Regions from separate parts of the Bradyrhizobium sp. USDA 3315 genome, predicted to be linked through region 2. Evidence: predicted binding sites of a transcription regulator. Region 2 holds the regulator's gene; each other region holds the start of a gene.

Region 1 (3,271 bases), 860 kb from region 2:
AAGCGCGATGAGATGAGGTTGGATCGTCATCGCGCCTTAGCTTGTCGTCTGGGCATGGTGGAAAACCGCTTCGCGCTTGTCCGGTTCATGCCCGAAGGCATCATGTCAGCGGACGGCGGTCTTTTCAAACTGCCGCAGCATCTGGTTGCCGCGCTCGACGGCGGCGTCCAGCGCCTGCTTGGCGGTCTTCTTGCCGGCCAGCGCCTGCTCGATCTCCTCCGACCACATGTCGCGCAGCTGCACCATGTTGCCGAGGCGCAGACCGCGGGAATTCGCGGTCGGCTCCTTGTTGGTGAGCTCGAGCAGCGGGGTCTCGAGATAGGGCTGGTCCTTGTAGAAGCCTTCTTCCTTGGCCTTGGCATAGGCGGCCTTGGTGATCGGCAGATAGCCCGAGGCCTTGTGGATCCAGATTTGGCGGTCGGTGTCCGAGAGGAAGGTCAGGAACTTGGCCACGCCCTTGTATTCCTCGGCCGACTTGCCGCCCATCACCCAGAGCGAGGCGCCGCCGATGATCGAGTTCTGCGGCGCGCCCTTGGCGTCGGGATAATACGGCATCGGCGCCGCGGTGAAGTTGAACTTGGCCTGCGCCTTGACGTTGCCGAAGAACGCCGACGAGGTCAGGTAGATCGGGCATTCGCCCGAGGTGAAGCGGCCTTCGCCGGTGTTGGTGCGGCCGGCATAGTCGTAGGTCTTGTCCTTCTGCAGCTCGACGAGGTTCTCGAGATGCTTGACCTGCAGCGGGCCGTTGAATTCGAGCACGGTGTCGAAGCCGTCGAGGCCGTTGGCCTTGCTGGCGAGCGGCACATTGTGCCAGGCCGAGAGCTGTTCGAGATTGACCCAGGTGACCCACGAGCCGGAGAAGCCGCAGGTGTTATAGCCGGCTGCCTTCAGCTTCTTGGCGTCGTCGAACACTTGCGGCCAGGTCTTCGGAATCTCCGCGATGTTGGCCTTCTTCAGCGCATCGAGATTGATCCACATCACCGTCGACGACGAGTTGAAGGGGAACGACAGCATCTCGCCCTTGGAGGTCGAGTAGTAGCCGGTGATCGCGGGCAGATAGACGCCCGGATCGAACTTCTCGCCGGCGTCGGCCATCAGCTTGTAGACCGGTTTGACGGCGCCGGTGGCGGCCATCATCGTTGCGGTGCCGACCTCGAACACCTGCATGATATGCGGCGCGTTGCCGGCGCGGAACGCGGCGATGCCGGCGTTCATGGTGTCGGCATAGCCGCCCTTGTAGGTCGGGATCACCTTGTAGTCGGATTGCGAGGCGTTGAAGTCGTTGGCCAGCTTGACGATGACGTCGTTGTTGGCGCCGGTCATCGCGTGCCACCACTGGATCTCGGTCACCGCGAACGCGGGCGACGCGAATGCAAGCGCGGCAGCGGCTGCCGCGGCAGCGCCTAGTCGTCGAAAGAACATCAAAACCCCTCCCAATTGGAACGTCGTCTTTCGTTGCGCGCGTTATCAGCGCCGGATGACGTTCAAATGACCGTATAAACGAAAGTCATGGTAGGGGGGAAGCCGAAGCGAAGGGAAGCGGTAAAAAAGGCGAAGACCGCAGCCGCATCCGTGCGGTGCAACGCCGGCCGCGACGTTGCACCGCAGTGCTGATGCGTCGGCCGATTCGAGACGGGCCGACGCTCCAGCTTTGTCCTGACGCGAACCGGTGCCCATCCCGCATCACGTGCGGGACAGGCTCGAAAACGCCTTTAGCGCTTGCGCTGGGGACCGCAGACCACGCCCTTTTCAACCAGGCCGTTGATCTCGTCCTTCGAGTAGCCGAACTCGCCGAGCACTTCCGCGGCGTGCTGGCTGAACTTCGGCGGCGTGCGGCGCAGGTTCGGCTTGGTGCGTTCGAGGCGGAGCGGCGAGGCGACGCCCTTGTACCAATCCTTCTCGATGACGTCGCCGCGATGAATGGTGTGCGGGTTGGTCAGCGCCTGGTCGATCTTCTGCACCGGGCCGGCCGGCAGGCCGGCGGCGAGCAGCCGGTTGCACAGCGGCTCGGCCTCGTGCTGGCTGAACACCGCGGCCAGCTCGACGCGGAGCGCATCGCGGTTGGCGATGCGGTCCTTGTTGCGGGCAAAGCGCGGGTCGGTGCCGAGCTCGGGCTTGCCGATCTCCTTGGCGAGCTTGCGGAAGGTTCCGTCATTGCCGACGCCGATGAAGATGTTGTCGGTCTTGGTCGGGAAGATCGCGTACGGCACGAGGTTGGGATGCTCGTTGCCGGTGAGCGACGGCGGCTTGCCGTGCATGAAGTAGTTCGCGGTGTGCGGGTGCATGATCGCGAGCCCGGTCTCGTACAGCGTCGTCTCGATGAACTGGCCGAGCCCCGAGCGCTGCCGCTCCGACAGCGCCATCAGGATGCCGATCGTGGCGTAGAGCCCGGTGGTGATGTCGACCAGCGGCACGCCGATCCGCATCGGGCCGCTCTCCGGCGAGCCGGTCGCCGCGATCATGCCGGTCATCGCCTGGATGATCGCGTCATAGCCGGGATTGCCGCCGCGCGGGCCGTCGGCGCCGAAGCCGGAGATCCGGCAATGCACGAGGCGCGGAAATTTCGCGCGCAGCACGTCGTTGCCGATGCCCCATTTGTCGAGCGTGCCCGGCTTGAAATTCTCGATCAGCACGTCGGCGGTCTCGAGCATCTTCATCAGCACCGCGCGTCCGCACTCGGAAGCGAGGTCGAGGCCGATCGAGCGCTTGTTGCGGTTGATGCCGACGAAATAGGCCGCGTCTTCTTCGTGGAAGGGAGGACCCCAGTCTCGCACCTCGTCGCCGGCGGGCGGCTCGACCTTGATCACGTCGGCGCCGTGGTCGGCGAGAATCTGGGTGCAATACGGACCGCCGAGCACGCGCGTCAGATCGATCACGCGCAGGCCGGTCATCGCGCCCGTAGCCGCTGGGGTATTCATGGAAGCAACCTTCGCTCAGTTGGGATCAGATAACGAGGGTCCCAGAGCTAACGGTCTTCAGCCGGGGCAGCAATGCTTCCGTCGGCGCAGGCCCATGCAGCAGGCGGCGCATGCGTTCGCCAAGCGAACGCGCCGCTGAAAGAGCAATGGTCCGCCACGTGTTGCGGCGGACCATTGCGTGATGTGGAATTAGACGACGCTCAGCTTGACGTCGACATTGCCGCGGGTCGCGTTGGAATAGGGGCACACCTGGTGGGCCTTCTCGACCAGCGCTTCGGCATCGTTGCGCGCAAGGCCAGGCAGCGACACCGCGAGCTCGACGGCGAGGCCAAAGCCGCCTTCCGAGCGCGGGC
Region 2 (3,271 bases):
GAGGGAGACAAGCGATGGCTTCTGAACATACCGCCAAGGCATTCGACAGCGACCTGCAGGAGTTGACCCGCCTGGTCGCCGAGATGGGCGGCCTGGTCGAACGGATGATTACCGAGTCGGTCGACGCGCTGATCCGTCGCGACGTCGCGCTCGGCAAGCGCGTGGTCGCCGCCGACATCGAGATCGACAATCTGCAGCGCAACATCGAAGAGCGCGCGGTGCTGACGATCGCGCGCCGCCAGCCGATGGCGATCGACCTGCGTGAGATCGTCAGCGCGATGCGCGTCGCCACCGATCTCGAGCGGATCGGCGACCTCGCCAAGAACATGGGCAAGCGCGTCGCGGCGCTGGAGAGCGATTTCCAGCCGCTGAAGTTGATCCGCGGCCTCGAGCACATGACCGACCTCGTGCTGTCGCAGGTCAAGTCGGTGCTCGACGCCTATGCCGCGCACGACCTGCCGGCGGCGATGAACGTCTGGAAGGGCGACGAGGAGGTCGATGCGATCTGCACCTCGCTGTTCCGCGAACTGCTCACCTACATGATGGAAGATCCGCGCAACATCTCGTTCTGCATCCATCTGATGTTCTGCGCCAAGAACATCGAGCGGATCGGCGATCACGCCACCAATATCGCCGAGACCGTGTTCTACATGATCGAGGGCCAGCAGATCACCGACAAGCGCCCGAAGGGCGACATGACCACTTTTGCCACCACGGTGCCGGGCAACTGAGGCATGATCGGCAAGCACGGAACCGGCAAGAGCGAAACTGGACGATCCTCGCGACAAATCGTTTCCGCGGGGACTATGCTCAAGGAAGTAAGCGTTTCGGTTTGCGTCTGGGCAACGGATCACTACAGAGAAAGAACTTAAACCGATGAGCGCACGCATTCTGGTAGTCGAAGACGAGGAAGCGCTGACGACGCTGTTGCGCTACAATCTCGATGCGGAAGGCTACGATGTCGAGACGGTGGGGCGCGGCGACGATGCGGATACAAGGCTGAAGGAGCGCGTTCCCGACCTCGTGGTGCTGGACTGGATGCTGCCGGGCCTGTCCGGCATCGAACTGTGCCGCCGCCTGCGGGCGCGGCCCGAGACCAAGCAGCTTCCGATCATCATGCTGACCGCGCGCGGCGAGGAAAGCGAGCGCGTGCGCGGGCTTGCCACCGGCGCGGACGATTACATCGTCAAGCCGTTCTCGGTGCCGGAGCTGCTGGCGCGGGTGAAGGGCCTCTTGCGCCGAGCCAGCCCGGAGCGGCTTGCGACCGTGTTGACCTATGGCGACATCGAGCTCGACCGCGAGAAGCGCCGCGTGGCGCGCTCGGGCCGTCCGATCGATCTCGGGCCGACCGAGTATCGCCTGCTTGAATTCTTCCTCGAGCATCCCGGCCGCGTGTTCAGCCGCGAGCAATTGCTCGACAGCGTCTGGGGCCGCGACATCTACATCGATGAGCGCACCGTCGACGTGCATATCGGCCGCCTGCGCAAGCTGCTCAATCCGGGCCGCGAGCAGGATCCGATCCGCACCGTGCGCGGCGCCGGCTACGCGCTCGACGACCGCTTTGCCAAGGCCGAGCCGCAGCCGTAACGGCCATGCGGCACTCATAAACCGCAACACGGCGTCGTCCCGGCGAAAGCCAGGGGACCCATACGCCGCGGCCAGCGCAATCGGCACGCGGCCAGACGGCTTTCTAACAACACCCATTCGTGGTTATGGGTCCCGGCCTGCGCCGGGACGACGCCGGTGATGTAGCGGTAGCCCGGATGGAGCCGACGGGTCGCGCGAACGAGCGCCCCGTTGGCTCCATCCGGGCTGCGTCACACAAAAAAATCCCCGCTTTCGCGGGGATTTGTCTTTGAGGTCTTCCGTCGTTTTCCCGAGTGCTCACTTGATCTGCGGTTTCGCCGACGGCCGGCGGCGATCGGCGGCGGGCTGGTAGGCGACGCGCGAGTGATGCGCGCAATAGGGCAGGCCGGCGAGCGCCTTGCCGCCGCAGAAGAAGAATTCCGGGCTCGAGGGATCGCCGACCGGCCAGTGGCAGGTGGCCTCGTTGAGCTCGAGCAGCGAGAGCCGCTGGCTCATCGGCACCACATTGTCGTAGGAGATCGGATCGGGCTCCATCTCGACCTCGAAGGCGTGCGCCAGCGCGGTGTTGCCGCGCGAGACCGGACGCGCCACCCGCATCATGTGCTGGGCCGGGCGAGCCTTGCGCTGCCGCGGCGCGGCAGTGGAGGGTGCCTTGGCGCGGCCGGAAAGGCCGAGCCGATGCACTTTGCCGATCACGGCGTTTCGCGTCACATTGCCAAGTTCCGCCGCGATCTGGCTGGCCGACAGGCCGGACTCCCAGAGTTTCTTCAGCTGCTCGACGCGATCGTCGGACCAGGTCAATACAGTCATCGCATTCTTCCCTTCGCGTAGCGCCGGCCAATCATTGGAGCGGCGCTGCGAGCCAATCTGGACAAATATCCCTGCGGCCAGAATCCCTTAGCCCTCGCCGGGCACGGTGTTGCGCCCGAACGTTTACGCGAGACACAAAGGCTACTTAGAGGGTCCAGTACCGCCGCACGAGATGTCGTACCCGACAGGCCAAACGCTACAATATGGCGTGACTCTGGCGCAAGAGTCCGCGGTCGTGCGTCCACATGTTCCCACACAGTTAAGCATCGCGATGAGGCTTTTCCACCGCACCGGAATGCTCCGGATTGCGCTCGTTTCGCATTGCAGGAAGGCCACTTCGTAGCGATTGACACTTACCGACCGCAGCATAGAATGCCCGCCACGTGCCGCCCGCAAAGGCGGCCGTTTTGTTTTCCGAAGCTGGCCGTTGCTGCGCTGGCGTCAAGGCGCAGCGGCAATTGTCGGCTTAAAAACCGTCAGTGAACGCCATGACCAACGCTGCCACGTCGCATCTGCTCCCCGTCTTCGCCAGGGTCGATCTCGGCTTCGAGCGCGGTGAGGGCGCCTGGCTGATCGCAACCAACGGAGACCGCTATCTCGATTTCACCTCGGGCGTCGCGGTCAACGCGCTCGGGCATGCGCATCCGCATCTGGTCAAGGCGCTGCAGGAACAGGCGACCAAGCTCTGGCACATGTCGAACCTGTTCAAGAGCCCGGACGGCGAGGCGCTTGCCGCGCGGCTGTGCGAGCAGAGCTTTGCCGACTTCGTGTTCTTCTGCAATTCCGGCGCGGAAGCGATGGAGGGCGTGATCAAGCTGGTCCGCCACTATCACTTCTCCAAGGGCCATGGCGAGCGCTACCGCATCATCACCTT
Region 3 (3,271 bases), 6.3 Mb from region 2:
CTGGCGTCGAACGCTGTCCGGATCGCATCCGGCGCCAGGTTCTCGTGCCAGACCTTGGTGGTCACGTGCAGGTCCGTGCGCGCGACATTCGAGGCAGCGATCGCCGCCCCGATCGCCTCTTCATTGCCGTACATCTCGGCGGTGTCGATATGCCGATAGCCGAGCCCAAGCGCGCTCTCGACCGCCGCGCGGCAGGTATCGCCCTGCATGCGGAAGGTGCCGAGCCCGAGCTGCGGAAGGCTGATGCCCTGTGTCTGCAGATTTTCCATGGATAGCTCCTGACGCGTGGGAAGCCGATGCCATCGACGACCTCACGCCAGCAAATCGTTTCGTGGGAATGAAATTGGCAGGACTGCCAGGTGCAGTCTGCACGCAAACCGGCCCCTCGGGCAAGACGCCGGCAATCAAGATGTCGCGACGGGATCAGAGAGGGCGCTAGATGTGCTGCGCCATGATCTGGCCGGGCCGTGCGTCCGGCCGCGGCTCGATATCGACCGACCAGAGATCGTGGTTGTCGACGTCCTTCAGCGTCACCGTCATCACGCCGGTCTTGCCGTCGATGTCGACGCGGCCGAAGAATTGCAGGCCGAAGCACGGCGCGAGATTGTCGCCCTGCTCGGCCGAGCAGCCCTTCTGGTACATCGCCTTCGGGCCAAACGTGTTGTCGAGCTCGCCCGGCGACCAGGTGCCGGCATGCAGCGGGCCGGAGACGAACTCCCAGAACGGCTCGAACTCCTGGAACACCGCGCGATTCGGATCATAGTGATGCGCGGCGGTGTAGTGCATGTCGGCGGTGAGCCAGACCGTGTTGCGGACCCCGGCGCGCTTCATGAAGGACAACAGATCGGCGATCTCGTGCTCGCGCCGCGCGGGCGGGCCGTCACCGAGCGCGACCGCATCGAGGCTGACGAGGCCGATCGGCAGATCCGCCGCGATCACCTTCCACACAGCATCCGACGCCACCAGCTCCCGCTTCAGCCAGGCAAGCTGGCTCTGGCCGAGGATGCAGGCCTGCTCCGGATCGCCCTGCTTGTTCCAGCTGGAATCGCGATAGGAACGCATGTCGATGATGAAGACGTCGAGCAGCGGCCCGTAGGGAATCTTGCGATAGACGCGGCCATCGCGCTCCGGCATCAGCCGCATCGGCATGAATTCGTGGAAGACGCGGCGTGCCCTTGCCACCAGGCGCGAGCTGCCGTCCGCCTCATAGCCGGTCGCATCGGTGGTGCCGACCGGCGACCAGTCGTCGGCCACCTCGTGGTCGTCCCACTGCGCGAACATCGGCACCTCGGCGTGGAAGGCGCGGAAATTGTCGTCGAGCCAGTTGTATTTGTAGTTGCCGCGAAACTGATCGAGGCTCTGTGCGACGGCGGATTTCTCCTCGGTGACGATGTTGCGCCAGATCTCACCGTTGGGGAGTTTCTGCTCCGACGGCACCGTGCAATCGGCGTAGATGTGATCGCCGGAATGGATGAAGAAGTCCGGACGCTCGTCCAGCATGGTGCGGTAGCTGCGCAAGCCGCCGCGCGCGGGGTCGATGCCCCAGCCCTGCCCGACGACGTCGCCGGACCAGACGAACGAGACGGGACGCCGGTCGGCCGGCGCGGTTCGGAAATGGCCGACCCGGCTTTCGCCTGATGTGCCGTCGCGGTCCTCGAAGCGCACGCGATAGAATATGTCCTGGCCCGGCGGCAGGCCGTCGAGCAGCAGCTTGGCGGTGAAGTCGCGCTCGGGCAGCGCATCGGCGGACACGGTGCGCAGGATGCTGGCGAAGCTTTCGACCGCGGCGCATTCGATGTGCATCCGCGCGGCGCGATCGGCGCGCGCCCAGATGACAGCGGAATCGCTTGCCACGTCGCCGGACTGGATGCCCGCAATCGCGGGCCGATCCGCGGCGCGGCTCAGATATGGTTTGGCCAGCGCGCCGAATCCCGCCAGCGCGGCGGTCGACGCCGAGCGCACCAGAAGCTGGCGCCGGGTGAGGCCTCGCCGCCTCGCGGAGTTCGCTGTCGGCATCGAATAACCTTCGTCGAATCGCAACGAAGGTTTTGCCTGCGCTCCTTGACTCCGGCCTTACGGTTTCTTGACTCTCCGCCGACGGTTTTGCGACGGCGGGATGACTCGGGGGCGGCTGCTGGGACGGCGGCCCCGGATATCGAGCGCTCAAGCACCAAACCCGTCATCCTGAGGAGGTCGCGAAGCGGCCGTCTCGAAGGATGAACGGCCCGTCCGTGGCCGATCCATCCTTCGAGGCTCGCTTCGCTCGCACCTCAGGATGACGGGTCAAGGATTGACGCACTTCGAGAAAGCAGAGGCGCGAGAGCGCCGCCTCACCGATGCCAGTTGCAGATGCCGCCGGTGCGGCACGGCCAGGTCTGGATCCGTGTGTCGCGGGCTTCCGCATCGAGCGGGTTCGAGTGGCGGCGCGCGAGCTTGGCGCGGGCGGGCACGCGCGCTTCCGCGCGCTTCTTCTCGTGCGGCGCGGTCACCTTGGTCGTCCGCACGGCTTTCTTCGGCGCGACTTTCGGCTCCTCGACCTGCGGCTCGACATTCGCATGCTGATCGGGGCCATGGTCGGTCTTCGCCTCGACCGGAACGGGCTCGAACTGCGCCGGCGGGCCAAGCGGCTTCGGCGACAACACTGCGCGTGAAAGATCGAGGCTGAAGAACTCGCTGGGGCGATACTCGTCAGCCAACGCCACGCCGCCCCAAGCCAGGCACGCGGTACAAACGGTTGCAACAAAAGCGTTTTTCAGGACCATCAAACGGCCTCCTGAAATCACTCGAACAGACAGCCATCATGTAGGGGCTCGGCCGTGCGAATCCAGCCACCGCTTGCAGGCAGGGTTACCGGTCAACCAGGGCGGCCGTGGAAAGTTCCCCGGCCCCTACTCCGCCGCCTGCGCCAGCGGCTGGCTGATCGCGCGCTCCAGCCGCGCGCATTCGGTGCGGTAGCGGGCGACGTTGCCCTCCTTGACGTGGCCATAACCACGCACGAGCTCCGCAGCCTTCGCCAGCGCCACGAGGCGCGGCAAGTCGAGCGGCTTCCTGCCGTGGAGGTGACGCAGGATCATCGCCGAATACTCGACCGGCAATGCGCGCTCCATCTTGCGCTCGGCGGTGTAGCCGAAGATGTCGAACGCAGTGCCGCGCAGGCCCTTCAGCTTCGCGAGCATGCCGAACGCGGTGAAGATCCACGGACCGAATTCACGCTTCTGCAGCCGCCCGGTCACCGGATCGCGCTGGGCCAGCAGCGGCGGCGCCAGCAAGA

The links. Region 2 encodes PhoB, which activates phosphate uptake and scavenging genes when phosphate is short. Its sites were predicted from a motif close to TGTCATNNANCTGTCAT; they were not measured.
Region 1: the regulator PhoB is predicted to act here: its motif matches at 1,478-1,494, upstream of ugpB (sn-glycerol-3-phosphate ABC transporter substrate-binding protein UgpB).
Region 3: the regulator PhoB is predicted to act here: its motif matches at 2,106-2,122, upstream of ACVIYL_RS42160 (alkaline phosphatase D family protein).

Annotation. Positions count from the first base shown of each region.
Region 1 is NZ_JBSRYP010000001.1:1,886,224-1,889,494, reverse strand. Features, by position in the region: gene ugpB (sn-glycerol-3-phosphate ABC transporter substrate-binding protein UgpB) at 106-1,422, opposite strand; gene ACVIYL_RS08675 (CaiB/BaiF CoA transferase family protein) at 1,713-2,918, opposite strand; gene ACVIYL_RS08670 (organic hydroperoxide resistance protein) at 3,108-3,271, opposite strand, start outside.
Region 2 is NZ_JBSRYP010000001.1:2,747,333-2,750,603, forward strand. Features, by position in the region: gene phoU (phosphate signaling complex protein PhoU) at 15-731, shown strand; gene phoB (phosphate regulon transcriptional regulator PhoB) at 877-1,587, shown strand; gene ACVIYL_RS12580 (GcrA family cell cycle regulator) at 1,885-2,397, opposite strand; gene ACVIYL_RS12585 (acetylornithine transaminase) at 2,886-3,271, shown strand, end outside.
Region 3 is NZ_JBSRYP010000001.1:9,027,082-9,030,352, forward strand. Features, by position in the region: gene ACVIYL_RS42155 (aldo/keto reductase) at 1-269, opposite strand, end outside; gene ACVIYL_RS42160 (alkaline phosphatase D family protein) at 436-2,016, opposite strand; gene ACVIYL_RS42165 (hypothetical protein) at 2,331-2,762, opposite strand; gene ACVIYL_RS42170 (indolepyruvate ferredoxin oxidoreductase family protein) at 2,889-3,271, opposite strand, start outside.